DNA from 2 places in the Nocardia sp. XZ_19_369 genome. Region 2 is predicted to be linked to the other one. Evidence: riboswitches for the same ligand, from Rfam matches in the RefSeq annotation. Region 2 holds a riboswitch; the other holds the start of a gene.
What was found. Region 2 has a riboswitch for glycine ahead of glyA (serine hydroxymethyltransferase). Riboswitches for the same ligand answer to the same signal wherever they lie in the genome.
Positions count from the first base shown of each region.

Region 1: linked by a shared signal. The riboswitch ahead of gcvP (aminomethyl-transferring glycine dehydrogenase) and the one ahead of glyA (serine hydroxymethyltransferase) in region 2 are both predicted to bind glycine.

Region 1 is NZ_JACVED010000002.1:1,133,461-1,147,964, reverse strand. It holds gene IBX18_RS11240 (GMC oxidoreductase) at 1-942, opposite strand, end outside; gene IBX18_RS11235 (CDP-alcohol phosphatidyltransferase family protein) at 1,188-1,772, shown strand; gene gcvH (glycine cleavage system protein GcvH) at 1,855-2,253, shown strand; gene IBX18_RS11225 (FHA domain-containing protein) at 2,422-2,907, shown strand; gene IBX18_RS11220 (MerR family transcriptional regulator) at 3,020-3,814, shown strand; gene IBX18_RS11215 (bifunctional nuclease family protein) at 4,068-4,541, shown strand; gene IBX18_RS11210 (MerR family transcriptional regulator) at 4,743-5,336, shown strand; glycine riboswitch at 5,602-5,701, shown strand; gene gcvP (aminomethyl-transferring glycine dehydrogenase) at 5,851-8,673, shown strand; gene IBX18_RS11200 (VWA domain-containing protein) at 8,874-10,541, opposite strand; gene IBX18_RS11195 (WhiB family transcriptional regulator) at 10,643-10,918, opposite strand; gene IBX18_RS11190 (HNH endonuclease) at 10,943-11,488, opposite strand; gene IBX18_RS11185 (DM13 domain-containing protein) at 11,766-12,299, opposite strand; gene IBX18_RS11180 (acyl-CoA dehydrogenase family protein) at 13,121-14,410, opposite strand; gene IBX18_RS11175 (TetR/AcrR family transcriptional regulator) at 14,413-14,504, opposite strand, start outside.
Region 2 is NZ_JACVED010000002.1:576,855-591,358, reverse strand. It holds gene IBX18_RS42780 (hypothetical protein) at 7-132, opposite strand; gene IBX18_RS08675 (PQQ-binding-like beta-propeller repeat protein) at 433-2,043, shown strand; gene pqqA (pyrroloquinoline quinone precursor peptide PqqA) at 2,059-2,175, opposite strand; gene IBX18_RS08665 (sorbosone dehydrogenase family protein) at 2,358-3,386, shown strand; gene IBX18_RS08660 (L-serine ammonia-lyase) at 3,553-4,923, opposite strand; gene glyA (serine hydroxymethyltransferase) at 4,920-6,215, opposite strand; glycine riboswitch at 6,257-6,351, opposite strand; gene IBX18_RS08650 (IclR family transcriptional regulator) at 6,555-7,340, opposite strand; gene IBX18_RS08645 (GMC family oxidoreductase) at 7,353-8,912, opposite strand; gene IBX18_RS08640 (APC family permease) at 8,905-10,434, opposite strand; gene IBX18_RS08635 (aldehyde dehydrogenase family protein) at 10,493-11,974, opposite strand; gene IBX18_RS08630 (aromatic ring-hydroxylating dioxygenase subunit alpha) at 11,980-13,149, opposite strand; gene solA (N-methyl-L-tryptophan oxidase) at 13,130-14,293, opposite strand; gene IBX18_RS08620 (FAD-dependent oxidoreductase) at 14,298-14,504, opposite strand, start outside.

The sequences.
Region 1 (14,504 bases), 560 kb from region 2:
GGCGAAGTCGCGACGCGAGCGGCTCACCACATTGAGGATCGCCTCGGAGTTGCTACGGGTCAGCTCGCCAAGGCGCGGCGAGAGATGCGGCAGCACTGCCTCGTCGCGCATCTTGTGCAGCAGCTTCTGCGTGCCGAGCGCGGCGCCGGCGAAGACCACCTGCTCGGCGGTGAAGGTCTTGCGCTCCTTGCGCACCCAGCGGTCCGAGCGCTCGGTCTGCACGGCGTAGCCGCCCTCGGGCAGCGGCCTCACCTCGGTGGCGGTGGTCAGCGGATGCACCTCGGCGCCCGCCTGTTCGGCCAGGTAGAGGTAGTTCGTGGTGGTGGTGTTCTTGGCGTTGTGCGGGCAGCCGGTGAAACACTGCGCGCAGTGCACGCAGCCGCGCCTGCGGGGGCCGACGCCACCGAAATAGGGGTCGTCCACTTCGGCGCCCGGGTCGCTCTCGTTGAAGAACACGCCCACATTGGTCGGATGGAAGGTCTCGGGGACGCCGAGGTCCTCGGCGATCTCGCGGATCACCTCGTCGGCCGGGGTCAGCCGCGGGTTCGGCGCCACGCCGAGCATTCGCTGGGCCTGGTCGTAATACGGCGCGAGTTCGGCCCGCCAGTCGGTGATGTGGGCCCACTGCTTGTCGGTGTAGAAGTTCGACAGCGGCTCGTACAGGGTATTGCCGTAGATGAGGGAGCCGCCGCCGACGCCAGCGCCGGAGAACACCGCGCACTTGCCGAGCACGCTGATCCGCTGCGGTCCGGTCAGGCCCAGTCGCGGCGCCCAAATCGATTTGCGCACATTCCAATTCGACTTGGGGATGTCCTCGGCGGGCCAGCGTCTGCCCGCCTCGAGCACGCCGACCCGATACCCCTTCTCGGTCAGCCGGAGCGCGCTCACGCTGCCGCCGAATCCGGAGCCGATCACCACCACGTCGTAGTCGAATGCGGGCATGACTTCCTCTCGTTCACCGGCCCATCGGGCCGGTCACTCACCGTACCGGCAGATGAGACGATTTCATACTCATTCTGTCACCGCGCGGGCTGTGGTGGAAACCATCGTTACCCGGCGATATCGCGGAAACCGGCGTGCCCGGATGGCGTCGAACGGGTCCGGTGCGGTAAGCACGGGGCGTGACAACCGAATCGGGCACCACGGAACCGGGGGAGCGCGCCGACACCGACGGCGCGGCAGGCGGTGTGTTCGACGACCGCATCCTCACCGTCCCGAATGTCCTGAGTGTCGTGCGGCTGCTGGGTGTTCCGCTGTTCCTGTGGCTGCTGCTGGTCGAACACGCCGACGGCTGGGCGTTCGTCCTGCTGATCGCCAGCGGGGTGACCGACTTCCTGGACGGCAAGCTGGCCAGACTGCTCGATCAGTCCTCGCGCCTGGGTGCTCTGCTCGATCCGTTCGTGGACCGGTTGTACCTGGTGACGACCTTGGCGGCGTTCGTGATCCGTGGGTTGATCCCCTGGTGGGTGGCGGTCATCCTGGTCGGCCGCGATCTGGTGCTCACCCTGACGCTCTCGGTCTACAAACGCCGCGATCTGCCCCCGCCCGATGTCATCTATCTCGGCAAGGCGGCCACCTTCGCGTTGATGTCGGCCTTGCCCTGGTTGCTGGCCGGGGAGATGGATTGGGCGCTGGACGGTTTCGGACGCGCCTTCGGTGGGGCATTACTGGTCTGGGGCACGGCTGTGTATGTATGGACCGGCTTGCTCTACACCGGTAAGGCGATCGCCGTCGCCCGCGCGATACCGGCTGTGCCACACCGCTCGACCTGACCGACGGCGTCGAGTCGAACATTGTCTCGACCCTCGCATAGAGTTGCGCCCACACGATCACAACGGAAAGGACGGACGGCCTGTGACCCAGACCCCCGAAGATCTGCGCTACACCGAGGAGCACGAGTGGGTGCAGCGGATCAGCCCGACCCGGGTTCGGGTAGGCATCACCGACTACGCACAGTCTCAACTCGGTGACGTTGTGTTCGTGCAGCTGCCCGAAACCGACAAGGACGTCGTCGTCGGGGACAGCATCGCCGAGGTCGAGTCGACCAAGAGCGTGTCCGACATCTACGCCCCGATCGCCGCGAAAGTTGTTGCGGTGAACGAGGATCTGGTGCAGCAGCCGGAAACGCTGAACACCGATCCGTACGGCGACGGATGGTTGTTCGAACTCGAGATCGCGGACGCCGCGGGCCTCGACACCACCCTCGGTGAACTGCTGGATGCGGCAGGTTATCAAGGAGTTATCGGGGGCTGAATCAGCCTTCCCGGTTCTACCTGCACGGGCACGCCCTGGCAGGGTACGGTCAATGCCAACAGATGCGCCGACAGTCATTGTCGGGAATCTAGGGACTCGACGGCAGGTCGTGGTGCCACAGGTATCACCTGCTTGCATGGATAATCAGGTTCGAGGAGGAGAGAAACGGTGAGCGAGAACAAAGACCCGGGTTACGGGGAGACCGCGGCCGAGACGACGTCGGTCTTCCGCGCGGATTTCCTGAACGAGGTCGACGCGTCGCGCTCCGGAGAGCCGACCGGTGAACAGCCGGTCCAAGGGGTCGAGGGTCTGCCCGTTGGTGCGGCCCTCCTGGTCGTCAAGCGCGGCCCGAACGCGGGCTCGCGGTTCCTGCTGGATCAGCCGACGACGTCGGCGGGCCGCCACCCCGACAGTGACATCTTTCTCGACGACGTCACCGTCAGCCGTCGGCATGCCGAGTTCCGCCAGGACGACGATTCGTTCCAGGTTGTCGATGTGGGCAGCCTGAACGGCACCTATGTGAATCGGGAGCCGGTGGACTCCTCGGAACTCCAGAACGGCGACGAGGTACAGATCGGCAAGTTCCGTCTCGTGTTCCTCACCGGACCGCGGGCCCAGGTGAACGAGCCGTCTGCGGGTGCAGGCAGCCTATGAGCACGCGACGCTGGGTTCTTTCGAGACGTGAAGGGCTCGGGGTCATGAAGGAACTCGGTGTCGTGACGGATTCGGCGCAGTGACGGGCGCGGCGCAGTGGGCCCGCGGAGGCATGTCGATCGGCTCCGTGCTCGACCTGCTGCGCCCGGATTTTCCGGACGTCACCATCTCCAAAATTCGCTTCCTCGAAGCGGAAGGCCTGATCCGGCCGGAGCGCACGCCCTCGGGCTACCGCAGATTCTCCGTCGCCGATTGTGAACGGCTTCGGTTCGTGCTGACCGCGCAACGCGATCAGTACCTGCCGCTGAAGGTGATCAAGGAACAACTCGAAGCGATCGACAGCGGTGCGGCGACGCTCGGGGTGCGCGAAGCCCGCGCCCGGGCGCACTCCGGCCGTGCGGGTGCGTCGGAGTCGGCAGCGTCCGACTCCGAGCACCCGGCCGCTCCCGGCGGAAATCGGAACGGTGCCGCGGCGCCGAGGAGGCTCGGCGTGGTGCCCAGCGAGATTTCCCCCGATGATCTGCGTTTCGATCACGAAATACGGCTCACCCGCGCCGATCTGCTCGCGCAGGCCGACATCGACGAGACCTTCCTCAACGATCTGGTTCGCGCGAATCTCATCACGCCCGGCCCGGCCGGATTCTTCGACGGCGACGACGTGACGCTCGCGAGGACCGCCAAGGCGATGGCCGAATTCGGTTTGGAGGCACGGCATTTGCGTGCGTTCAAGCTGGCCGCCGATCGGGAGGCCGCGCTGGTCGCACAGATCGCCGCCCCCATCGCGAAGAGCCGGGACGCCGGTGCCCGCGCCCGCGCCGAAGAAACAGTGCGCGAACTCGCGGCGCTGTCGCTGACGTTGCACACCTGTCTGGTGAAGTCGTCGGTGCGGACGTCGCTGGGCGGCTGAACATCCCGTTCGACCGCCGACGCGCGATCCGTGCCATGTTTCGGTCATCCAACACGCCGATTTCGGCTGTGCACACCGATCACTGCACCCGCGCGGGTTCGCCTAGACTCGTTGGTACGGCGAGCTGGGCGGTGGTCGTGCCGGGCGGCCGGCGAGTATTGGGAGGCAGTGCGATGAGTGAGCGTAGCGAACGAATCATGTCACAGCGTGTGTCGCGCGTGCCGGGGCGAAATTTCGTGAGCGAGGTGCTGGCATGAGTGAAATGCGTGTAATCGGCATTCGTGTCGAGCAGCCACAGAACCAACCCGTGCTGCTGCTTCGTGAGGTATCGGGGGATCGGTACCTACCGATTTGGATCGGGCAGGCCGAGGCGACCGCGATCGTGCTGGAGCAGGAGGGGGTGACCCCGATCCGCCCGCTGACCCACGATCTGATCAAGATCCTGATCACCGAGCTCGGGCATACCCTCAAAGAGGTGCGCATCGTCGACCTGCAGGAAGGCACCTTCTACGCGGACCTGGTGTTCGAGAACGATCTGCACATCTCGGCCAGGCCGTCGGATTCGGTAGCGATCGCCTTGCGGGTCGGTTGCCCGATCTACGCCGAGGAGCCGGTGCTCGAGGAAGCCGGGCTGGTCATGCCGGACGAGCGCGAGGATGAGGTGGAGAAGTTCAAGGAATTTCTCGAATCCGTCTCACCGGACGACTTCAAGGCCACCGACAGCTGACCGGCCCATCCGCCGCCCCGGTGCCGCCACGCCGACGACGCGCGGAGCTGAACCAGAGGTCGAGACTTCAACCGCGCGTCGCGTTTGGCTCGATGATGGTGCTCCCTGGACAATCAAGGGGAGTAATCTCGATAGTTGGGCCACGTCCGTTTTGGCCAGGTCGTCAGTACAAGCAGTGGTCGAAACGGAGCCGGGTCATCGATGAGGCTAGCCGTCGGCGAAGCAAGGGAGTGGTCAGTGGCAGAGCAATCGCAGGATGTGGTACAGCCAGGCCTGTTCCCGGACGACTCGGTTCCCGACGATCTGGTCGGCTACCGGGTACCCAGTGCATGCCAGGTGGCCGGGATCACCTACCGGCAGCTCGACTACTGGGCGCGCACCGGATTGGTGGTGCCCTCCATCCGCAGCGCCGCAGGCTCGGGGAGCCAGCGGCTGTACTCGTTCAAGGACATCCTCGTCCTCAAGATCGTGAAGCGGCTGCTCGACGCGGGCATCTCGCTACAGAACATTCGCATCGCGGTCGACCACCTACGCAGCAGGGGAGTGCAGGACCTCGCGGGCATCACCCTGTTCTCCGACGGTACCTCGGTGTACGAGTGCACCTCGGCCGAGGAGGTAGTTGATTTACTGCAGGGCGGGCAAGGCGTCTTCGGCATCGCCATCAGCGGAGCCATGCACGAACTCACCGGCGCCATCGCCAACTTCCCCGCGGAACGCGCGTCCGCGGTGACGGAGCGGCCGGAGGACGAGCTGTCCTATCGCCGCAAGGCGCGGATGGGCCGCAAGACCGGTTAAGAGTAGCCAACCGAAACAACACCCCGTCTCCCCGACATGTCGAGGGTAGCGGGGTGTTGTGCTGTGTGGCACTTGATTTCTGGTGCAGCGGGCGGGGACCCGGCCACGGCTTATGGAGTTCCAAAGAACATGTCGTTAAGTAGATATGCGCATCTAACTATGTTTCTGCTGGAACGGTCCTGACCTGCACGTGACGAGCGCGACACCGCCGGGACGGGACCAGTGACACGTTCCGGCGTGTCATCGGCTTAAACTGGTGGCGCGCCAACGCCGTGCGGGAGAGTCCTGGGTTCGTCAGAGTCCGGGCGCCGAAGGAGCAGCACCTCCCCGTCAATCTCTCAGGCAACAGGGACCGTGCGGGCTTGGGCGCCTCTGGAAAGCGGTGGCTTCGGGCTGCCCGCCGATGGGGAAAGGGGCTCGGCCTTCGAGTAGGCCGCAGCGTCCGAATCTCTCAGGCAACAAAACAGAGGGGGAGGGCTGGTACCCGTCGACCGCCGTCGACCCGCCCGACCCCATGGGAGCTGCCGTGACTCGCTCATTCGCCGATCGCCACATCGGACCCGACCGGGGCGAACTCGCCCGGATCCTGGACGTCGTCGGCGTCGGCTCGCTCGACGAGCTCGCCACGAAGGCCTTGCCGGCCACCATCCTGGACGGCTCCGGACTTTCCGGATTGCCGCCCGCGGCAACCGAACACGAGGTGCTCACCGAACTCGCCGGGCTCGCCCACTCGAACACCGTGGCCACCTCGATGATCGGTCTCGGCTACTACGACACGCTGACCCCGCCGGTGCTCGTTCGCAACCTGCTGGAGAACCCGGCCTGGTACACCGCCTACACGCCGTACCAGCCGGAGATCAGCCAGGGCAGGCTCGAGGCGCTGCTCAACTTCCAGACCATGGTGTCGGAGCTGACCGGCATGGACGTGGCCAACGCGTCCATGCTCGACGAGGCCACCGCGGCCGCCGAGGCAATGACCCTGCTGCACCGGGCCAGCCGGTCCAAGTCGGCGCGCCTGGTCATCGACACCGATCTGTTCCCGCAGACCAAAACCGTGCTGACCACCCGGGCCCAGCCGCTGGGTATCGAGCTCGTTCCGGCTGACCTGGCGGGCGGCGAGCTGCCCGAGGGTGAGTTCTTCGGCGTGCTGGTGCAGGCTCCCGGCGCCTCGGGCCGTGTAGTGGACTGGACGTCGCTGATCAGCGCTGCGCACGAGCGTGGCGCGCTGGTCGCGGTCGGCGCGGACCTGCTGGCGATGACGCTGATCGCCTCGCCCGGCGACCAGGGCGCGGACGTCTGCTTCGGCACCACCCAGCGTTTCGGTGTGCCGCTCGGCTTCGGCGGGCCGCACGCCGGGTATCTGGCAGTGCGCACGGCGTATGCCAGGCAGCTGCCGGGCCGACTGGTCGGCGTCTCGGTGGACGCCGACGGTGACGTGGCCTACCGGCTGGCGCTGCAGACCCGGGAACAGCACATCCGGCGCGAGAAGGCCACCTCCAACATCTGTACCGCGCAGGTGCTGCTGGCCATCGTCGCGGCGATGTACGCGAGCTACCACGGTGCCGACGGGCTGCGCGAGATCGCCCGCCGCGTGCACCGGCACGCGGCCACCATCGCCGCCGGGCTCGACGGTGCGGTCGTGCACGACACCTTCTTCGATACCGTGCTCGCGCACGTGCCCGGTGGTGCGGAAGCCGTTGTCGCGAAGGCGAAGTCGCGCGGGATCAACCTGCGCCTGGTCGACGCCGATCATGTCGGCATCGCCTGCGACGAGGCGACCACCGAGGCGCATGTCGCGGCCGTGCTCGAATCCTTCGGCACCACACTGTCGGCCGAGCAGAGCGAGCCGGCCCCGGTCGCCGCGATCGAGAACCGCACCTCCGATTTCCTCGACCACCCGGCCTTCACCAAGTACCACACCGAAACCGCCATGCTGCGCTACCTGCGGTCGCTGTCGGACAAGGATATCGCCTTGGACCGCAGCATGATTCCGCTCGGCTCCTGCACCATGAAGCTCAACGCGACCGCCGAGATGGAGGCCATCACCTGGCCCGGCTTCGCCCGCGTGCACCCGTACGCGCCGGTCGAGGACGCCCCCGGCCTGCTGCAGGTGATCACCGATCTGGAGCAGTGGCTGTGCGCCATCACCGGCTACGACTCGGTGAGCCTGCAGCCCAACGCGGGCAGCCAGGGCGAGTACGCGGGCCTGCTGGCGATCCGGCGCTACCACCTGGATCGTGGTGACACCCACCGGGATACCTGCCTGATCCCGTCCAGCGCACACGGCACCAACGCGGCCTCGGCGGCGATGGCCGGGCTGCGCGTCGAGGTGGTCAAGTGCCGCGAGAACGGCGATATCGACCTGGACGACCTGCGGGCCAAGATCGCCGACCACGCCGCCCGGCTGGCCTGCATCATGATCACCTACCCGTCCACGCACGGCGTCTACGAGCACGAGGTCGCCGAGCTGTGCGAGCTGGTGCACGACGCGGGCGGTCAGGTGTACGTCGACGGCGCGAACCTGAATGCTCTTGTCGGCCTTGCTCGTCCGGGCAAGTTCGGCGGCGACGTGAGCCACCTGAACCTGCACAAGACGTTCTGCATCCCGCACGGCGGCGGCGGTCCGGGTGTCGGCCCGGTGGCGGTCCGGTCGCACCTCGCGCAGTACCTGCCGGGCGATCCGCTGGTGACCGACTCGCACGCGGTGTCGGCCGCGAACTACGGCTCCGCCTCGATCCTGCCGATCACCTGGGCGTACATCAGAATGATGGGCGCGGACGGGCTGCGCAGCGCCACCTTGACGGCGATCGCGTCGGCCAACTACATCGCGCGCAGGCTGGACGAGTACTTCCCGGTGCTCTACACCGGCGAGCACGGCATGGTCGCGCACGAGTGCATTCTGGATCTGCGGGAGATCACCAAGCAGACCGGTGTCACCGTCGATGATGTCGCGAAGCGCCTGGCGGACTACGGATTCCACGCGCCGACGATGAGTTTCCCGGTGGCGGGCACGTTGATGGTGGAGCCCACCGAGAGCGAGAACCTCGCCGAGCTGGACGATTTCATCGAGGCGATGATCGCGATCCGTAAGGAGATCGATCAGGTGGCGGCCGGGGTGTGGCCGGTTACCGACAACCCGCTGCGTGGTGCGCCGCATACCGCGGCCAGCCTGGTCGGGGAATGGGAGCACCCGTATAGTCGCGAAACCGCTGTTTACCCACGGGGTCTCGGGCATTCGCGGGCGAAGGTGTGGCCGCCGGTGCGCCGGATCGACGGGGCTTACGGCGACCGTAACCTGGTGTGCTCGTGCCCGCCGCTCGAGGCGTACGCCGAGTGACAGGGACCGGGTAGGCAGTCGTTTCTGCCGACTGACCAACGAAAGCGCCCTCCAGCTGAATCAGCTGGAGGGCGCCTTCATCTGGGCGGCGAGTTGTGCGTCTAAGGGCGGGCACGGTGCAAGCTGCTCTGATGCATCGGCGCAGGCTGCTGACTTCCCGCACGCGCTGTAGCGTGCGAAAGCCGTTGCGGGAGAGTTCGCTACGGCGTGGTGAGGGATTGCACGACGGCGGACGCGAATTTGAGATCGTCGGAGGTCGCCACGCGGGTGTAGGTGCCGCCGGACTGCTCGGAGATGCTCTTCAGCGTCTGCGTGCCTTGCCCGCCGATCACGATGATATCGACGCGCACCGGATGGGCCTTGTCGATCGCGGCGGCCATGTCGCCGGCGAGTTTCGCGCCGGTGACCGTCGAGTCGTCCTCGGGCCCGTCGGTGATGAGCAGCACCGAATTGGTGCGGCCTGCGGTGTACTCCTTGATCGCGTTCTTGTACGCGGCGATCAGTGTCGGGTAAGCCTGATCGGCGCGAACATCGCTGGCGCGCACGGCATTCAAGGCTGTGCTGAGCTTGGTGCGCTGCTCGTTGGTGAGGGGAGCCGTGGCGGCCTGCACCTTGTACGGCGTGTTGCCGTCGAGGTTCTTGCCGAACGTCCAGACGCCGAGGCCGAAGTCGGGTGGCATCACGGTCATCGTGGAGTTCAGGGCGGCCAGGACATTCGCTAGCCGGGTCATCGAACCGTCGGTGGTCGTCATGGACGCCGAGACATCCACCAGGACAGTGGATTGCACGCCGAGCACCGGATTGGCCATGGTGTCGCGCACTTTGTCGAGCGCGGCGCGTGCCGGCACGGGGGTGGTCGCCGCCGCGGTGGTGAAGCCTGCGGCGGTGAACGTTTGGGCTTGCTCGGGGGCGCGCAGGAAGTCGGCGAAGAGGCCGCCGATCAGATTCTGCGTCTTGTCCACCCAGGGGCCGGACATCAGCGCGGCGGGGTGGTCGGCGACCGGTGCGGCACCGGTCGGCTGGTAGACGGTAAGTCCCGGTTGGGTTTTCGCCTGCTGTTCGGTGGTGGCGACGGCGTGCACGGTGGCGGTCTGCGGCGCGCTCGCGATGATGCCGAACGCCGCGGCGGTGTGCGGTGCCTCGGGTGCGCCGGCCGCGAGTCCGGAGATGGCGGACACGGCCTGGCCGGACTGTGCGGCCTGCTCGGTGAGCGGCTCGGCGCCGGAGACCGCGGACCCGACGGCGACGGCGGCGGCCAGCGAAGCATCGCCGGGCGGCAGCGCCATGCGTAGGCCGCCCCAGCCGGACAGGCCGATGTCGCTGAGCGAACCCTGTTGCAGGCGTGGCAGATCCGCCCAGGTGGTCTTGGCTTGGTCGAGCGCGCCACGCAATTCGTCGGGCACCGCGAGCACTATCGGGCTCACCGCGATGGGTGCGGGCGTGCCTTCGATCAGCCCGGGCACTCGCATGGCCTCGATCGAGCGCGACGAATCGGGGATCCACAGCACCGGTTGCGGGCCGAGGGTTTGGTCCCATGGCTTGCCGCTGGTGAAGGCGGCGGCGATGGCGGCCGAGGGCTGCGCGGTCACCGCGACCTGGGCGCAGTGGTCGCGCACGTGTGGTTTGGTCGCGTTGTACCGGTCAGCGGCGGCGCGGACCAGCGTGGCGATGTCCGGATCGGCGGTCACATACAGCGTCGAGGGGCCGGACACGCACTCCGCCGCGGCGGCGCTGTCCTCGTCGGCCGCCCGGTCCCGTAATTGGAACCATGCGAAGACCCCGGTGACCAGCAGCACGATGGCGACCACTGCGATAACCGGACCTTTGCTGATGCCTCGGGATCTGGCTCCGCTGCGATGAGTGCCCACGCTGCACAGTGTATGTTCACCTGCGGTTTGCGGGCTCGCCGAGATCGGCGAGCCGCCGCGAAACGCCCGCCGCCGTGCCCGCGGCGGCACGGCGGCGGTGTTCAGGGGCGAATCAGCTGCCCGCGGTCGAACTCGTGACCACCCCAAACCCCGGACTGTCCGGTGCGGGCGGCGAATTCGGCACAGGCCGCGCGAATGGGGCAGCCCGCGCAGACGCCGCGGGCGTAGTCGAAGTCCTGCGACGGGTACGGGAACCACGCCTCGTGATGCGGATCACCCCGGCAGGCCGCCCGATGCCACTCTCGGGAGTCCGAGAGCGGGAGCAGCTCGGCCAGGGTCAGCTCCGCGACCGCGGCGGTCTGGTTGCGAACGGTCATCGCGATCTCTCCTTTCTCGGTGGGTCAGGTGGCGGCGAGCTGCTTCCAGATCTGCCGCTGTTGCTTCACGTGGTGGTTGGGTGCTTTGGGTTGCCACAGCAGCCGCATGCCCGCTTCCTCCGGGGTGCGGTCGGCCTTGGTCGTGTTGCAGGGCCCGCAGCAGGCGACGAGGTTGCTCCAGGTGTTCGGGCCGCCCCGGCTGCGCGGGCGGATGTGGTCGACGGTGCGGGCCCAGGCGGCGCAGTAGCCGCACCGGTTCCGGTCGCGGCGCAGGACGCCGGCCAGCGTGGCCCGGCTCTCGTCGTGTACCCGCGCGCTGTGCTCGATGTACACGTAGCGCAGCAGCCGGATGGTCTCCGGTAGCAGCACCTCGAAGTGCTTCGAGCGGACCGGGAAGTGCGGTGCCCGGTCGGCGATCGACTCCGCGGCGCCCGCCAGCAGCAGCACGACGGCCCGGTCGGCGCTGATCATGTCGAGCGCCTCGTAGGAGGCGTTCAGCACCAGCACGCCGGTGCGTATCCAGTTGTCGGGGGTGAGTGCCGCAGGTTCGGCGGCATGGCGAAATGGCATGGGAATCACCATGTTTCGGGAGAGGTCGAGCGGGCGGGCGAGGAGGGCGGTCAGCTATCGGCCGGGAGGTGGCCGGCTTCATGTCCGCAGCTCAGCTGTCGGTCGAATGCGGGTTTGCCGGTCGACAATCGGTGCACCGCAGCGGCATTCGCCTTCATCGGAATCATCGCCACCTCCTCCTCTCCATACGCTCGTCGATCACCGCTACCTGGTGATCATCGTCGAATCCCATGGTGACATAACGGACCTACCGCTGTCGGGTCATTTATTTCCGGACTCAGGCGCTCTGGAGCTGGGCGGCGCCGAAGGAGACGCGGAATCGCTCGCACCAGATCGTGACACTGGTCAGTGCCGACAGGTCGGTGTCGGCGGCGATGGGATAGTTCTGACTGCCCTTGTTGCCTTTGAGGCTGCCGAGATCGGTATGGGTGCCGTCATCGAAGACGAACCAGCCCGCCTTACCTTCCAGCACCTCGGCGTCGGTGAGCCAGACGTGCAGGTCGGGGCCGTCGGAGGTGTCGAGGTTCTCGAGCCGCAGCACCCGGCTGCCGTCGGGCAGTTGCAGGATCACCACGGAGCCGGAGGTCTGATGCTCGTGCGAGATGAGGCTGCCGCGCGCGAGCGTGCGCGGCTGGGCGGTCGCACCCGGCGCCGCCGGAGCGGTGGCCGAGGGTGCGGCCTCGTTGACGGTGGTGTTGGTGAACAGCCGCCACGGCTGAGTCAGCGCCAGCCCCACGCCGAGCCCGATCACCAGCAGAACGGCCAGCGTCCAGGTGATCGGGGAACGCGCGATCTTGCGTGCGGACACCATGGTTCCTCCTTCGGACGACCGCCTCATGTCATTCAACACCGCCCCCGCGGTTATTGCCCCCACTTGGTCATGGGGCTGGTGGATGTGGTGTCAACCGATCGGTGTGTGCCGAGTTGAGCACAGTCAAATGGTCTTTGTCGGAATCGAGCAGAGTGAAATGGTGGCTATGTGATCTCCACCAACGACCATTTGACTCTGCCCGATCCCCAAAGCCCCGTCAGGTAACAGCGGTCAGCCAAACTACCCAGGCTGGAGCTGGCCATTCACACCTGACTTGCTTCGGAAACTCTCGTGACGCCACCACAGCCGGCCAGCCACGCTGGAACTGACCCCCGCGCACCTGACCGTAAGGGGAAAGCCGGGTACGGCACACGACGCGCTCAGCACTATCGGGGCGAATACATTGGTAGGTGAACCTTTTCGGGTACTCGGCGACTCAGGAACCCCCGCCGCCCCCTCCTGTGTGTCGGGCTGAGTTGAGTCCGCTGGCCCACAGCAATTCGGCCTGACCCGGGCAACATCGAATCGACCTTCTTCATAACCACCAGAACGAAAACCGCAGTCAGCGGTGGCCAGCATGGACGGATGGACCCCCAGCCCACGAGCCCGCCACGGTGTCCCGCTCACCAGCTGACCCCGCGTCGTGTGGGACATGACGGCGGCGCCACTCGCAGTTCTCCGCCACCGTGTCCCGTTCACCGTCCGACTCCGCGTCGGTTGGTACATGGCGGTGGCGCACTGACCGAAGCTGCCCTATCTGTCGCTTGGTCGACAATAGAGTCGCGGACCTCGACGGTTTACGCCGAGGTCCGGCGCGCGTCCTACAGGTTGCCGACGATGTGTTCGAGGCGCTGGGCGACGAGCTCGCGGGCCTTGTCACGCAGGGCCGGGCGGTAGCCGCTGGGGTAGACGGGATCGCCTGGCGCGTAGTCCTTCAGGACCTCCCTGGCGAGGGTGATCTTGTGTACCTCGGTGGGGCCGTCGGCGATCGCCATCACCTCGGCGTAGTTCATCATGTCCACGAAGGGCAGGTCGGTGCTGACGCCGATCGCGCCGTGCAGATGCAGTGCGCGCTGGGCGATGTCGTGCATCACCTTGGGCATGGCCACCTTGATGGCGGCAATGTCCTTGCGCACCTTCAGGTAATCCTGTTCCTTGTCGATGCGCCACGCGGTGCGCAGGACCAGCAGGCGGAACTGCTCCATCTCGATCCAGCTGTCCGCGATGCGTTCCTGGGTCATCTGCAGACCGGCCAGCGGACCCTTGCGCATCGGACGGGAGACGGCGCGTTCGGCCATCATGTCGAAGGCCTTGCGCACCAACGCGACCGTGCGCATGGCGTGGTGCACGCGGCCGCCGCCGAGGCGGGTCTGCGCGACGATGAAGCCCTGGCCTTCGGCGCCGAGCAGGTGGTTGGCGGGGACGCGGACATCGGTGAAGCGCAGGTGGCCCTCGTGCTCGCTGAACCCGTGCACGTGGAAGTTCTTGACGATCTCCAGCCCGGGGGTGTCGGCGGGCACGATGAACATCGACATGCCTTGGTACGGGCTGACTTCGGTGTTGGTGACCACCATGACGATGTGGAAGCTGGCGAACTGGGCGTTGGAGTTGAACCACTTCTCGCCGTTGATCACCCAGTGGTCGCCGTCGCGCACGGCGCGCGTCTTGAACGTCGTCGGATCCGAGCCGCCGGTGGGTTCGGTCATCACATAACAGGAGCCGATCTCGCCGGCCAGCAGCGGCTCCAGGTATTTCGCCTTCTGCTCCGCGGTGCCGTAGTGCGCGAGGATCTCGGCGTTACCGGAATCCGGTGCCTGGCAGCCGAAGACCGACGGCGCCCAGAACGACGTGCCGAGCACCTCGTTGAGCAGGGCCAGCTTCATCTGCCCGTAGCCCTGGCCGCCGAGCTCAGGACCGAGGTGGCAGGCCCACAGCCCCTGCTCCTTGACCTGCTCCTTGAGCGGGCGCATCAGCGCCATCGCCTCTTTGTCGGTGCGGTCGTAGGGATTGGGGTAGAGCAGGTCGAGCGGCTCCACCTCGGTGCGGACGAATTCCGCCGCCCAGTCCAGCTTCTGCTGGAAGTCCGGGTCGGTCTCGAAATCCCAAGCCATGGTCAGCCTTTCGTGTGGTTGTCGGACGTGCTCACCACGCCGTCGAGGAAGGTGGTCGCGAGGATGTCGGCGATCTCGGCGGGGGAGTGCTCGC
Region 2 (14,504 bases):
GCCGCGTCAGTCACGGCCGGCGTAGGCGGTAATTTCCAATGCGGTATCGAAGAAAGCGAAATCGGGACGGCGCCACACCTTCTTGCCCGTCTCGACCTTTTCGGTAGCGCGGTTGTCGACGATGGCCTGCATACGAATGCCTCCGTTTGTCAAAGGATGCGTGAATACAGCGAGCCGAACGCTCTGGTCCGCGAGCGTAACACGCCTGAGCGCAAGCAAAACGGCCCCACGGCAACTGGGGAAATGCACCCCATAAGGGGTAGTGAGGTTTCCGCAGTCGCTGCATGATTGCTTTCGATGCCGTAACCGAACCGATAGCCGAACGCGCACGCCGGTCGCCCGAAACGTCATAGCGGCGTGGGTAACATGCTTGACGCTCCTGTAATTCGTATGGCTTAGCAAACTCCTGAGTCCGGGCTAGGAGCCACCCCCATGCACAAGAAAACAAACGCAACGCCCCGCCGACGCGGTTCGTCTCTGCGCCTACCCATCCTGGCGATCGCGGCCGTCCTGCTGATGACCGGCACCAGCTTCGGACAGTCCACCGTCGCCGAGGGTGACTGGTCGATGTGGCAATACGACCTCCAGGGGTCTCGGCACAATCCCCACGAAACCGCCATTACCCCGGCCACCGTCGGCTCGCTGCAGCTGAAGTGGGCGTTCGCCTTCCCCGAAACCATTGCCGCGTCCAGTCAGCCCGCGGTCGTGGACGGCACCGTCTACGTCGGCGGCCGCAACGGCACCTTCTACGCGTTGGACGCCGATACCGGTGCGACCCGATGGTCGTTCCAAGCCGAAACGCCGCTCGGCGGCAATCTTCCGACCTTCGGTCTGCGCAATGGGCCCGCGGTCGCGGACGGCCTGGTCTACTTCGGCGACAATTCCGCCAGGATGTGGGCCCTCGACGCGGCGACCGGTCAGCAGCGCTGGGTCCGCCAGTTGGACCCCCACCCGTTCGCCATCATCACCGGCTCGCCCTTGGTGTTCGACGGTCACATCTATGTCGGCGTGTCCAGCCAGGAGCTGGGCCAGGCCACCAGCGACCACTACCCCTGCTGCACCTTCCGCGGCAGTGTCGTCTCGCTCGACGCCGCGACCGGCGACGTGCAGTGGCAGTACTACACGATCCCGCAACCACAGCCGACCGGCGGCAAACCGAACTTCGCCCCCAGCGGTGCACCGGTCTGGTCCTCGCAGACTCTCGACGTGCAATCGCGCACGCTCTACTACACCTCGGGCAACCCCTACAGCGGCTATCCCGAAGGGGCGGAAGCGATCGGCGCGCTGGACCTCGACACGGGGACGTCCCGGTGGGTTCGACGGATGACGCCGGGAGATCCACCTTGGAACGGCCGCTGCGTAATACCGCCGCCCGGCGGGAACTGCCCGGACCCCGGCCACGACTTCGACTTCGGTTCGCACCCGAACCTCTTCGAGATCAACGACCGCCTGGTTGTCGGCGCCGGCCAGAAGAGCGGCGTCTACCACCTGCTCGACGCCACCACCGGTGAGATCATCTGGCAGACCCGGCTGTCCACGCCGAAACCGATTCTGCCCGCCCCTGGCTCGGAGTCGCTGCAAGGCATCCAATGGGGCGCAAGCTATGACGGCAACCGTTTGTACGTCGCCACCTATCAGGCGCAACCCGGCACGCTGTACGCACTGAACCCGGCCACCGGCGAAATGATCTGGGCTACCCCGAATCCCACCGAGGGCTGCCTGATCAATGTGCCGCCGGTACCGATGTCCCCGCTGTGCCAGCTCGCCATGCCGAACGCCGTCACCACCACCCCCGGCCTGGTCTACGAGGGCAGCATGGACGGCAAGATGCGTGTCTTTTCAGCCGACACCGGCGCGATCCTTTGGCAATACAACACCGCGAAACCGTTCAAGACGGTGAACGGCGTGCCGGGCCTCGGCGGCGGCATCAACGGTCACGGCGCCGTCGTCGCGAACGGCATGGTGTTCACCAACTCCGGTTACGGACGCCAGATCACCACCGGCATGCCGGGCAATGTCCTGCTGGCATTCGGCCTGCCGTAACCGGATGGATTGATATCAGCTACGGCCCGCGTAGGCGGTGATTTCGAGAGCGGTATCGAAGAAGGCGAAATCGGGTCGATGCCAAGCCTTCTTGACTACCTCGAGAATGCTGTTCTGGCCGCTTGCGTGCATGCGAATGCCTCCGATTGTCGCTCGAGAAAGGCTCGGACTTCATGAGCCTAAGACGCCGTACACCCGTTATCTTCCCCAGTCGTTCTCCAGTCGAGATGACCGCCGGGATGTGGCTCTACTTAGCTATGACTTCAACACTTCGAAGTGCGGCACATTATGCCGGCACCGCTGTGATCGCTGTAATGGCAAGTTTTTTCGTCGCGCTGCCCAGTTCCCTCGCGGGACCGGTCACCGCGGCAGGCACCCCGGACCTCAATGCCCCGCAAGAGGTGGGTCGGGACATCGACGCGCCGTGGGGTCTGACCTTCCTCCCGGACGGCGCCGCCCTGGTAGCCGAGCGCGATACCGGCGTGATCAAGCGCGTCGCACCCGGCACCACACCCACCCAGGTGTACCGGGTGCCCGGCGTGGTCGCGCGCGGCGAAGGCGGACTCCTCGGCCTCGCCGTCTCGCCGAAGTATGCCGAAAACGGTTACGTCTACGCCTATTTCACGGCCAGTGGTGATAACCGGATCGTGCGCTTCCGCCTGGACGGGCAACCGCAAGCGATCTTCACCGGAATCGCGAAGGCCAACATTCACAATGGCGGCCGCATCGCGTTCGGCCCCGACGGCATGCTCTATGTCGGAACCGGCGACGCCGGACAACGCAATAGGTCGCAGGACCCGGCCAGCCCCAACGGCAAAATTCTCCGACTGGATCCCGACGGCAAACCGGCACCGGGCAACCCCACGCCGAATTCACCGGTCTACTCCCTCGGCCACCGCAACGTGCAGGGTCTGGCGTGGGACGCCACCGGGCGGCTCTACGCCACCGAGTTCGGGCAGGACACCTACGACGAGGTCAATCTGATCGAGGCGAAGCGCAACTACGGCTGGCCCGTGGTGGAAGGCAAGGGCGACACCCAGAACGGCCGCTACACCAACCCGCTCGTCACCTGGTCGACCAGTGAAGCCTCCCCCTCCGGCCTCGCGATCACCGCGAACACGTTGTACGTCGCCGCACTGCGCGGCCAGCGACTGTGGACCATCCCCCAGCGCGCCGACGGCACGCTGGACCGCCCGGTAGCGCAGCTGCGCAGCAAGTACGGCCGGCTGCGCACCCCGGTGGTGGCACCGGACGGCGCGCTGTGGCTCACCACCTCCAACACCGACGGCCGCGGCACCGTCCGGGCCGGCGACGATCGAGTCATCCGGTTCCCGGCCCGCTAGGGCCTGTCGCAAAGTCCGGCCGGATGCATCCGGGGGCTGGATCGTCGCCTGGCAAGGCGGAGGAGTTGCCGATACCGGGTTTGTATCGGCGACGACGACAACGCGGCCAGGCGGCGATCCAGCCCCCGGAGGCGCCGGATGGGACTTTGCGACAGGCCCTAGAGCCTCAGCACTCCACCACCGCTACCGCCAAACCGCCGCGCGAGGTCTCTTTGTACTTGTCGAGCATGTCCGCCCCGGTCGCCCGCATGGTCTGGATGACCTGGTCCAGCGAGACATGATGCATCCCGTCACCGCGGATCGCCATGCGAGCCGCGGTGATTGCCTTGACCGCCCCGATCCCGTTGCGCTCGATGCACGGGATCTGCACCAGTCCGCCGATGGGGTCACAGGTGAGGCCGAGGTTGTGTTCCATGCCGATTTCCGCGGCGTTCTCGATCTGCCGCGGCGTGCCGCCCAGGACGGCGGCCAGTCCGGCGGCGGCCATCGCGCAGGCCGAACCGACCTCACCCTGGCAGCCGACCTCGGCACCGGATATCGACGCGTTCTCCTTCATCAACTGACCGATCGCGCCTGCGGTGAGCAGGAATTCGACCACGCTGTCCTCGTCGGCGCCGGTGACGAAACGCTGAATGTAGTGCAGCACAGCGGGAATGATGCCCGCGGCGCCGTTGGTCGGCGCGGTGACGACCCGGCCACCCGCGGCGTTCTCCTCGTTGACCGCCATCGCGTACAGCGTCACCCACTCCATCGCACGCAGCGGGTCGTTGTCCTCCGCTTCGGCGCCGAGCCGCTCGAACAGATTCGCCGCACGCCGCCGCACCCGCAGCGTGCCCGGCAGCACCCCGCCCGTCGACATCCCGCGCGCCACACAGCGTTGCATGACATCCCAGATGCCGAGCAGCTCTGAGCGCACCTGATCCGCACTGCGCGAAGACATTTCGTTGGCCAGCACCACCGCACTGATCGACAGCCCGGTGGCCTCGGTGATCGCGAGCAGCTCGTCCGCCGAGCGGAACGGATAGGCGACGGTGACCGGCGCCTCGACCGTACGCCCGTCGATCTCGTCCTCGTCGAGGACGAAACCGCCACCGACGGAGTAATACCGGCGCTCGAGCAGGACCCGCCCCGCCGCGTCACGCGCGGCGAACAGCATGCCGTTGGTGTGGAAGGCCAACCGCGTCAGCCCGAGCAACTCGACATCCTCGTCCACGGCGAACGCGATCGAGTGCACACCGCCCAGATACAACCGGCCGGCGGCGCGTGCCGTGGCCACGGTGGCGCGCATGGCGTCCGGGTCGACGGTCTCGGGTTGCGCACCCGACAGTCCGGCGACGATCGCCTCGACACTGCCGTGACCACGCCCGGTCGCCCCGAGCGACCCGTACAGCTCCACCCGCAGCGCGGCCGTCTCGTGCAGCACGCTGAGGTCTTTCAATCGCTCAACGAACGCGGCCGCGGCGCGCATCGGCCCGACCGTGTGCGAGCTCGACGGACCGACACCGACCCGGAACAGGTCGAAAACGCTGATGGTCACGCCGGATTCCGCATTCCGACGTACAGCGGGAACTGCTGCGCCAAGGCGTCCACCCGCTTGGTGAGCGCCGCCGAGGCCTCGCCGGTACACAGCGCCGTCGCGATGATGTCGGCGACCTCGGTGAACGCCGCGATATCGAAGCCGCGCGCGGCCAGCGCCGGGGTACCGATCCGCAGGCCCGAGCTGACCATCGGCGGTCGCGGATCGAACGGAATTGCGTTGCGGTTCACCGTGATTCCCAGTCGCTGCAACAGATCCTCGCCCTGCTTACCGTCCAACGGCGCATCGCGCAGATCGACGAGCACCAAGTGCACGTCGGTACCGCCGCTGACCACCCCGATACCGGCGGCCCGGCAATCCTCGGCCAGCAGCCGCTCGGCCAGCAAACGGGCACCCGCGAGGGTCCGCTCCTGCCGTTCGCGGAACGCAGGCTCGGCCGCCATCTTGAAGGCCACCGCCTTGGCCGCGATCACGTGCTCGAGCGGTCCGCCCTGCTGGCCGGGGAACACCGCCGAATCCAGCTTCTTGCCCAATTCCGGTGTGGCGAGGATGAATCCGCCGCGCGGCCCGCCCAGCGTCTTGTGCGTGGTCGAGGTGACGACGTGTGCGTGCGGTACCGGCGAGGGGTGCAACCCGGCCGCGACGAGACCGGCGAAGTGCGCCATGTCGACCATCAGGTAGGCGCCGACCTGGTCGGCGATCCGCCGGAATTCGGCGAAGTCCAGCTGCCGCGGATAAGCCGACCAGCCCGCGATGATCAGCTTCGGCTGATGTTCTTCGGCCAGGCGCGCCACCTCGGCCATGTCGACCAGCTGGTCCTCGGCCCGAACATGGTATGCCGCAACGTCGTACAGCCGCCCGGAGAAGTTGATCTTCATGCCGTGCGTGAGGTGACCACCGTGATCCAGCGCCAAGCCGAGAATGCTGTCACCGGGCCGCAGCAGCGCGTGCATCACCGCGGCGTTCGCCTGCGCACCCGAATGTGGTTGCACGTTCGCGTATTCGGCGCCGAACAGCGCGCGCAGCCGCGACAGGGCCAGCGACTCGATCTCGTCGATGTGCTCGCAGCCGCCGTAGTAGCGGCGTCCCGGATAGCCCTCGGCGTACTTGTTGGTCAGCACGGTGCCCTGGGCCTGCATCACCGCGAGCGGCGCGTAGTTCTCCGAGGCGATCATTTCCAGCCCGCGCTGCTGGCGGTCGGTCTCCCGATCGACCATGGCGGCGACCACCGGGTCGAATTCGCGCAGGGAGACATCGAGTGGGGTGCGGAGATCGGCGGCGGGATCTGCCATGGGGAGCCTTTCGTCGACGCGTGCGCGCGCGTAAGTGTGGCTCCTCCCGCTCTGTCCTAGGGCCTGAGAGATTCACGCGTTACGCGTTTGCCCCGTCGGCGAGTGCCTCGATGCACTACTTTTCAGAGTTGCCTGATGCGCAGCGGTACTGGGCCTGAGAGTTTCCCGGGAGGTGTTGCTCCTTCGGCTCTCCATCGACTGGATGAAGATCTCCCGCTGCGTGTGCGGCGAATATTCAGTTGTTGCATATAGCGCAACAACTGCGCAATACGGCACTCAGTATTGTCGGCGGCCGCGCGCGTTGTCAATGGCGAACCCCGGCCGCACCAGCCCGGCCCGTCAGCCGAAGTAGCCGAGCCGCCGGCTGATGTCCGCGGCGCTCGCGATCGCCAGTTCCGCCATCGGCGCGAAGCGGTCCGGACCCAGCCGATACGACGGCCCCGAAACGCTCAGTGCCGCGACGATCGCGCCGTTGCTGTCGAAGACGGGGGCGGCGACGGCGTTCAGCCCGATCTCCAATTCCTCACGCACGCTTGCCCACCCGTTCTCGCGCACCGCCACGAGCTGGGCGGCCAGATCGGCGACCTTGGTCAGCGTGTTGACGGTGTAGCCCTCCAGCTTCGGACCCACCTGCTTGCGCAGCGCCGCCGGTGCGAGTCCGGACAGCAGCACCTTGCCGCTCGATGTGGCGTGTGCCGGGCAGCTCTGCCCGACCCAGGACCGCAGCGCGATCGAGCCGGTACCCGCCGCTTCGACGATATTGATGATCCGATTACCGTCCAGCACAGCGATATTCGTGGTCTCGCCGGTTTCGGCCGCCAGCGCGTTGCACGCGCCCTGGCTCTGCCCGACGAGATCGACCTGGGCACTGGTGGATCCGGCCAGCCGGACGATGGAGAAACCCAGGCGGTACTTGCCGCGGTCGGAGAGCTGCTCGACGTAACCGCGTGATTCCAGCACGGCGACCAACCGGGAGACGGTAGATTTGTGCACACCCAGTTCGGCGGCGATCTCCGTGACGCCGGCCTGCCCCAGCTTGGCGATGATCTCCATCACCAGCAGCGCGCGGTCGACCGACTGCACCGCAGCGGCCCTACCTGTGTCCTCACCATCCTGTTTCGCCATGACGCCGTCATTCTAGGCTGATCCCCTGATCAGGTCCGCGCACTTCTCCGCCATGGCCATCACCGTGATGTTCGGGTTCACCGCGGGCAGTTTCGGCATCGCGGACGCGTCGACCACCCGCAGCCGCGACACCCCCTTCACCCGCAGCTCCGGATCGAGCACCGCCAGCGGATCCTCGGGCGCACCGATCCGCGCGGTGGCGGCCGGGTGGTAGACGGTGTTGTGGGTGGCGTGGATATAGCTCAGCAGTTCGTCGTCGGTGGTCGCGTCCGGTCCGGGTGCGAGCTCGGCGGCGACCCACTCGCGCAGCGGCGACTGCTCGGCGATCTTGCGGGCCAGCCGGATACCGGCGAGCATGACCTTTTCGTCGTGACCGTCCGGATCGGTGAAGTATCGCGGGTCGACTTTCGGCCGATCCCGGAAGTCACGGGTGCGTAGCCGGACGGTGCCGCGTGAGCGTCCCTGGGTCACGTTGGGGGTCAGGCAGAAACCGTTGTCGGTGGTCGGGTAACCGTGGCGCAGGGTGTTCATATCGAACGGCACGCTGCCGTAGTGCATCATCACGTCCGGCAGGCGCAACGCCTCGTCGGTGGTCGCGAAGAGCCCGATCTCCCACCACTGCGTCGAAGTCTCAACCATCGGCTTGGCGGCATCCCAGAACACCAGCCCTTCCACATGGTCGTCCAGATTCGCGCCGACCCCGGGCGCGTCGACCAGCACCGGGATGCCGATCTCCCGCAGATGATCGGCGGGCCCGATCCCGGACAGCATCAACAACTTCGGCGTATCGATGGCACCCGCGGTGACGACGACCTCGCGCCGGGTCGAGACGGTGTCGTAGCCGGTGAGGTCGGGGCGCTGGTAGCGCACGCCGGTCGCGCCGCGGGCCTCGTCGAAAAGGATCTCGCTGACCCGGCAGTCCGTGCGCACCACCAGATTCGGGCGCGAGTTCAGCACCGGATGCAGGTATGCGTGCGATGTCGACATGCGCGTGCCGTCCTCGGCCGCGTTGATCTGGAACCAGCCCGCCCCGTTGCGCACGGTGGCACCCCGGTTGAATTGCACCGTCGGCAAACCCACCGCCGCTGCCGCTTCGAGCACCGCCAGGCCGCACGGGTCGACGGGCGGAACATCGCGCAGCCGAACAGGTCCGGTGCGCCCGTGCTGCTCGCCGGGCGCGTCGTTGTTCTCCAGCCGCGTGACGTAGGGCAGCACCTCGGCCGCGCTCCACCCCTTCGCGCCGAGGGCGGCCCACTCGTCCAGATTCTCCGCGGGCGGCCAGAAGGCGATACAGGAGTTGTGCGAGGAGCATCCGCCTAGCACTTTCGCGCGGGCATGGCGCAGATAGCTGTTGCCGCGTTCCTGCGGTTCGATCAGGTAGTCCCAGTCGTAGCCGGAGTCCAGCAGGTGCATCCAGCGGGTGAGTTCGAGAATCGCGCGATCGTCGACATCGGAGGGACCCGCCTCCAGCAGGCACACCGACACGTCCGGATCCTCGCTGAGCCGGGCGGCGAGCACACACCCGGCGGTCCCGCCGCCCGCGATCACGTAGTCGAACACCGTGTCAGCCATCGGCCCGCACCTCCGCGGCGTGCGAGGCCAACGTGCCGATTCGATTGCGCCCCTTCACCGCGTACCACAGCAGGCCGGAACCGAGGATCAGCCCGATATAGACGAACGCACCCCAGGTGTTGTACCAGGGACTGCCGTACACCCCGGGGCGCGGCCAGGCCAGGTTGAGCGCCATGCCGATGCCCCACACCACCGCGACGATATTGACGAGCATGCCCCACCGTCCCATCGTGAAGTAGCCGCCTTCGGCCAGTTCCTTCGGCGGCCACTGCCCTTGCAGCCGCTTCTTCAGCATCGGCCCGGTCACCATCAGGTAGGCCAGGTAGATCATGATGATCGCGATCGATGTCAGCACGGTGAAGATCTTGGGCTGGCCGACATTGACCACCAGGATGAGCGCGGCGAGGACGCCGATCAGGATGGCCGGAATCACCGGCGTCTGCGTCTTGGGATGCACCCGCGCGAGCTTCTCGCCGAACGGCAGCGCGTTGTCCCTGGCCATCGCGAAGGTCAACCGGATGGCGGCGGTGTGCACGGCGAGCGAGCACACCGTCACCGCGATCACGATGCAGCACAGGAAGATCGTGCCGAGCGGACCCCACATCACCTGTTCGACGATGTATTGCAGCCCGCCGCTGGAGCTGCCGATCTGCGGATCGTCGAGATCGGGCGCCGCCATCACGGCGAAGGCCAGAATGCCCCCGCCGATCACGAACGAGGCCAGCACGGCGCGCAGGATGGCCTTCGGCGCGGTGCGCCGCGGCTCGACCGTCTCCTCACCCAGCGAACTCGCGGTGTCGAAGCCGTACATCACGTAGCCGGAGGCGAGCGAGGCCACCAGGAATGCGCCGAGATAGCCGCCGGACTCCCCCGCGCCGTAACCGTGGGTCGAGAAGAACACCTGCGGACCACGAGTCGTGTTGGCCGCCAAGATGATCACGATCAGCACCGCCGCGATGAGTTCGATGAATACGCCCGCGCTGTTGATCCGGGACATCAGCCGCACGCCGAGTGCGTTGATCGTGGTGGTGAACAGGATCATGATGGTGCCGAGCAGCACCGCGTTGGTCGCGTAGTCGTACTCGCCGGTCCCGTCGCCGATGATCTGGAAGCCGCTCCACAGTCGCGGCAAGTTCAGCTGCAGCGCGAGCACGACAGCGGCCAGCGTCACGATCGAGGCGGTCAGCATCAGCCAGCCCGACGACCACCCGACTATTCTGCTGCCCAACGACTTCGACCAGTTGTAGACCGACCCGGCGACCGGATAGCGCGCCGCGAGTTCCATGAAGCACAGCGCGACGGCGAGCTGTCCGACGAAAACAAGCGGCCACGACCACAGATACGCGGGTCCGGCGCTGCCGAATCCGAAATAGAACAGCTGGAATGTGCCAGTGAGGATGGAGATATAGCTGACCCCGGCCGCGAAGCTGGCGAATTTCCCGATGCTGCGGTCGAGGGATTCCTTGTAGCCGAAATCCGCCATGCCGGTACCGTCGGGCACCCCGCGCTCTGTGACTACCATCGTTACTCTTTCGCGGTAATGGCCGGTACGGGCTGTCCGGCCGACAATGAAACTACGATCAGACGCCCTTGAACCACTCCGCAGGCTTCGGTGCCGTGTTGTGCCAAATGTGTTTGATTTCTTGGTATTCGGCCAATCCGGTCGGGCCCAGTTCGCGGCCGTTGCCGGATCTCTTGAATCCGCCCCATTCCGCGCCGGCGGTGTAATAGCCGAAGTCGTTGAGCCACACCGTGCCGTGGCGCAGCGCGCGCACCACCCGCTCGCCCCGGGCCGCATCCGAGGTCCGAACCCCCGCTGCGAGACCGTATTCGGTGTCGTTGCCGAGCCGGATCGCCTCGGCCTCGGTGCTGAAGCGCTCGACCGTCAGGATCGGACCGAAGGTCTCCTCCTGCACCAGCCGCATCGACCGGTCGCAGCGGTCGAAGATGGTCGGCAGGTAGAAGCTGCCGTCGCGCAGCGCGGGGTCGTCGGGCCTGGCGCCGCCGGTCACCAGCTTCGCGCCTTCCGAAATACCTAGTGCGACATAGGCTTCCACCTTCGCGCGGTGTTCCTCGGAGACCAGCGGGCCGGTCTCGCTGGCCGGATCGAGGCCGGGCCCGACCCGGATCCGCTCGGCCCTGGTCGCCAGTTCCGCGACGAAGTCGTCGGCGATGGACTCCTCGATGATCAACCGGGTGCCCGCCGAGCAGACCTGCCCGGAGTGCAGGAACACCCCGGTCAGCACGTGGTCGACGGCACTGTTCCACTCGGCGTCCGCGAAGATGATGTGCGGGTTCTTGCCGCCGAGCTCCACCGCCACCTTGGTGACGTGCTCGGCGGCCACCCGGCTGATCGTCCGGCCGGTGGCGAGCCCGCCGGTGAACGAGATGAAATCGACCTCCGGGTTGTCGGTCAACGCCGTGCCGAGAACCGCGCCGCTCCCCTGCACCAGGTTAAACACCCCGGCGGGAACACCCGCCTCCTCGGCGAGTCGGGCGAACTCGATCGTGCTCAGCGGGGTGACCTCGCTCGGCTTGAGCACCATCGTGCAGCCCGCCGCCAGCGCGGGAGCGACCTTCCAGGACATCTGCAGCAGCGGGTAGTTCCACGGCGCGATCAGCACGCACACCCCGATCGGCTCGCGCACCACCCGGCTGATCACCGCCGGATCGCCCACGTCGACCAGCCGGTCCGACTGCACCCCGACCAAGCCCGCGTAATAGCGGAACACCGAGATCACGTCATCGATGTCGATCCGGCTCTCCACCAGCGTCTTCCCGGTGTCCGCCGTCTCCAGCCGCGCCAGCCGCTCCTTGTCGCGGGCCAGCAGGTCGGCGATCCGCAGCAGCAGCGCCACCCGATCGATGACCGGCGTGGCGGCCCAGCTCCCCTCATCGAACGCGGCCCGGGCGGCGGCGACGGCGTCGCGCGCGTCCTGCGGTGTCGCCTCGTCCACCGTGGCCACGACCGCGCCGTTGGCCGGGTCGGTGATCTGCCGCAGCCCGCCGTCCGCGGCGTGCGTCCATCGACCGCCGATGAGTAGATCAGGGTCGCCATTCATCACATTCACCTCACGTCACCGATCCGACAGGACAACCATTCGTGGAACTCCGCGATGTGGTGCTCTGCGGGCACGAGCACCCCGCCCTTACCGTAGGCGCGGGAGGACATGGTCGGTTGTGTTCGCGCACATGCCGCGAAGTCTTGCTCGTTGACCCGGTGGAACAATTCGACAGAACGGGACACATCTCGTCCCGAGGCGACCACATCTTTGGTATACAACCAATCACACTCGACGATAGTGCGGTCGGCCGACACGGGGAACATCCGGTGAAAAATGATGTGATCCGGGACCAGATTGACGAAAACTGTCGGCCTGATGGTTATCGCGAAGTAGCGCCGGTCCTGTTCGGGAGTAACCCCCGGTAGCCGGTCGAAACCCGGGGAACCGTCGACGGTGAATCCGGCGATATCGGGTCCGAATTCGGCGCCGTGGCCGACGAACACCTGTGCGGCCAGGCCCTGGGCGAATTCGGGCAGCACCTCGGTGAGTTCGGGGTGGATGGTCGCGCAGTGGTAGCACTCCATGAAGTTCTCCACGATGAGCTTCCAGTTCGCCGCGACGTCGTAGACCACCCGGCGGCCCACTTCCAGGGTGTCGATCTCGTAGGCGTCGATCGCCGCCGGGTCGCCGAGGCGTTCGGTGACCGCGCCCATCACGTCGTGCTCGAACGACGGGGGCTCGTCGGCCAGGCAGACCCAGGCGTAGCCGAGCCATTCGCGCAACGCGACCGGGACGAGGCCGTAGGCCACCCGATCGATGTCCGCGCCGGTGGCGTCCTTCAGCGCACCCATGTTCGGCGCGGCGACCAAGGTGCCGTCGAGTCCGTAGGTCCACGCGTGGTACGGGCACTGCAGGTTGCGGCGCACCTGTCCGGCGTCCTCGGTGCACAGCATCGCGCCGCGATGGCGGCAGATGTTCAGGAACGCGCGCAACTTCTCGTCGCGACCGCGCACGATCAGGACGCTCTCGCGGCCGACCTGCACCCGCCTGAACTGCCCGGGCTGTGCGACATCGCCGGTTCTGCTGGCGCAGAACCACATTCGTTCGAAGAGCTGCTCCTGTTCGGCCGCGAAGACGGCGTCGTCGACGTACCACTTGCCACCCAGGGTCGGAATCAGCGCCGGTGGCGCATGCGTCGCCCCACCGGAATCGCTATGCGAGGTTGTTTCCACTGGTCACCAACCTTTGCGGATCGAAAAGTGTGATGGGATGCGCGGTCTTCGCGTCGATGACCAGGTCGGCCAGGATCTCGCCCACCACCGGGACGAATTTGAAGCCGTGACCGGAGAAGCCGCAGGCGATGGTGACGCGGGTGCCGCCGGGATGGCGGGCGATCACGAAATGCTGGTCGGGGGTGTTGGAGTACATGCAGGTCGCCGTGTGGACGCACGGACCGGAGACGGCCGGAACCAGGGCGGCGACGCGGTCGCGCATCTCCTCGATCTCGGGTGGGTGCACGACGCGATCGATGGTGTCCGGCGTGCAGACGATGCCCTTGCGGAAGAACGCCGTCTTGACCCCGCCGGTCGGTCCGTCGATGGCGGGAAAGCCGTAGATCTGCGTGCCGGACTCATCCTCGGCGATATAGATCGGCTGGTCTTCGAACGCGGCGGTCCCACCGACCGGATCGAACCAGTAGAGCACCTGACGCTCGATGGTGATCGGAATGCCGAAGTCCGCCAGCAACTGTGGCGCCCAAGCGCCGGGGCAGACGGCGAGCTGATCCGCGTGATAAGTAGCTCTGGTCGTGGTCACCGTTACGCCGGAATCAGTTTCCGCCCAGCGCAGTACCTCTTCGCCGAACGACAGGGTCGCGCCCGCACGCAGCGCCAGGTCGATGTGTGCTTGCACGGTCAGTTCGGGGCGGGCGAACCCGCCATTGGGCTCGTACACCGCGATGTCGTCGGGCGCGGGCGTGAAATGCGAGAAACGCCGGCGGATGTCGACTGACTCCAAAACCAGGTGCGGCAGCGACCATTCGCGGCTCGCCCGCAGGCTGCCCGCGACCGTCAAGCTGTCCGGTGGGCCGAGATACAGGCCACCGGTGCGTCGAATGACTTCGCGGTCGGCGTCGATGGCCAGCTGCTCCCAGAGCTCATAGGCCCGCAGCAGCAGCGGAACATAGGCGGGGTCTTCGAAATACGACTGCCGGATGATGCGGGAACCGCCGTGGCTGGAGCCTCGGTCGTGCGCGGGCGTGTACTTCTCCAGCCCGAGCACGCGCTGGCCGCGGGCCGCGAGGTGATAGGCGGCGGCGCTGCCCATGCCGCCGACGCCGATCACGATGACGTCGTAACCCTGTGTAGCCGTGGCCATGTCGCTACCTCTTGATCCTGGACATCTCGGGATCCACCACCGGCTCGGTGTGTACCGTCGCCGGGTAGCGGGAGCCGAGGTAGTCGACCTCGACGGTGTCGCCCACGTCGACCGCAGCGGGTAGCCAGGCATAGGCGATGCAGCGGCCGAGGGTGGCCGAGTAGCCCGCGCTGGTCACGTATCCCGCGCACGAGCCGTCCAGGTAAACCGG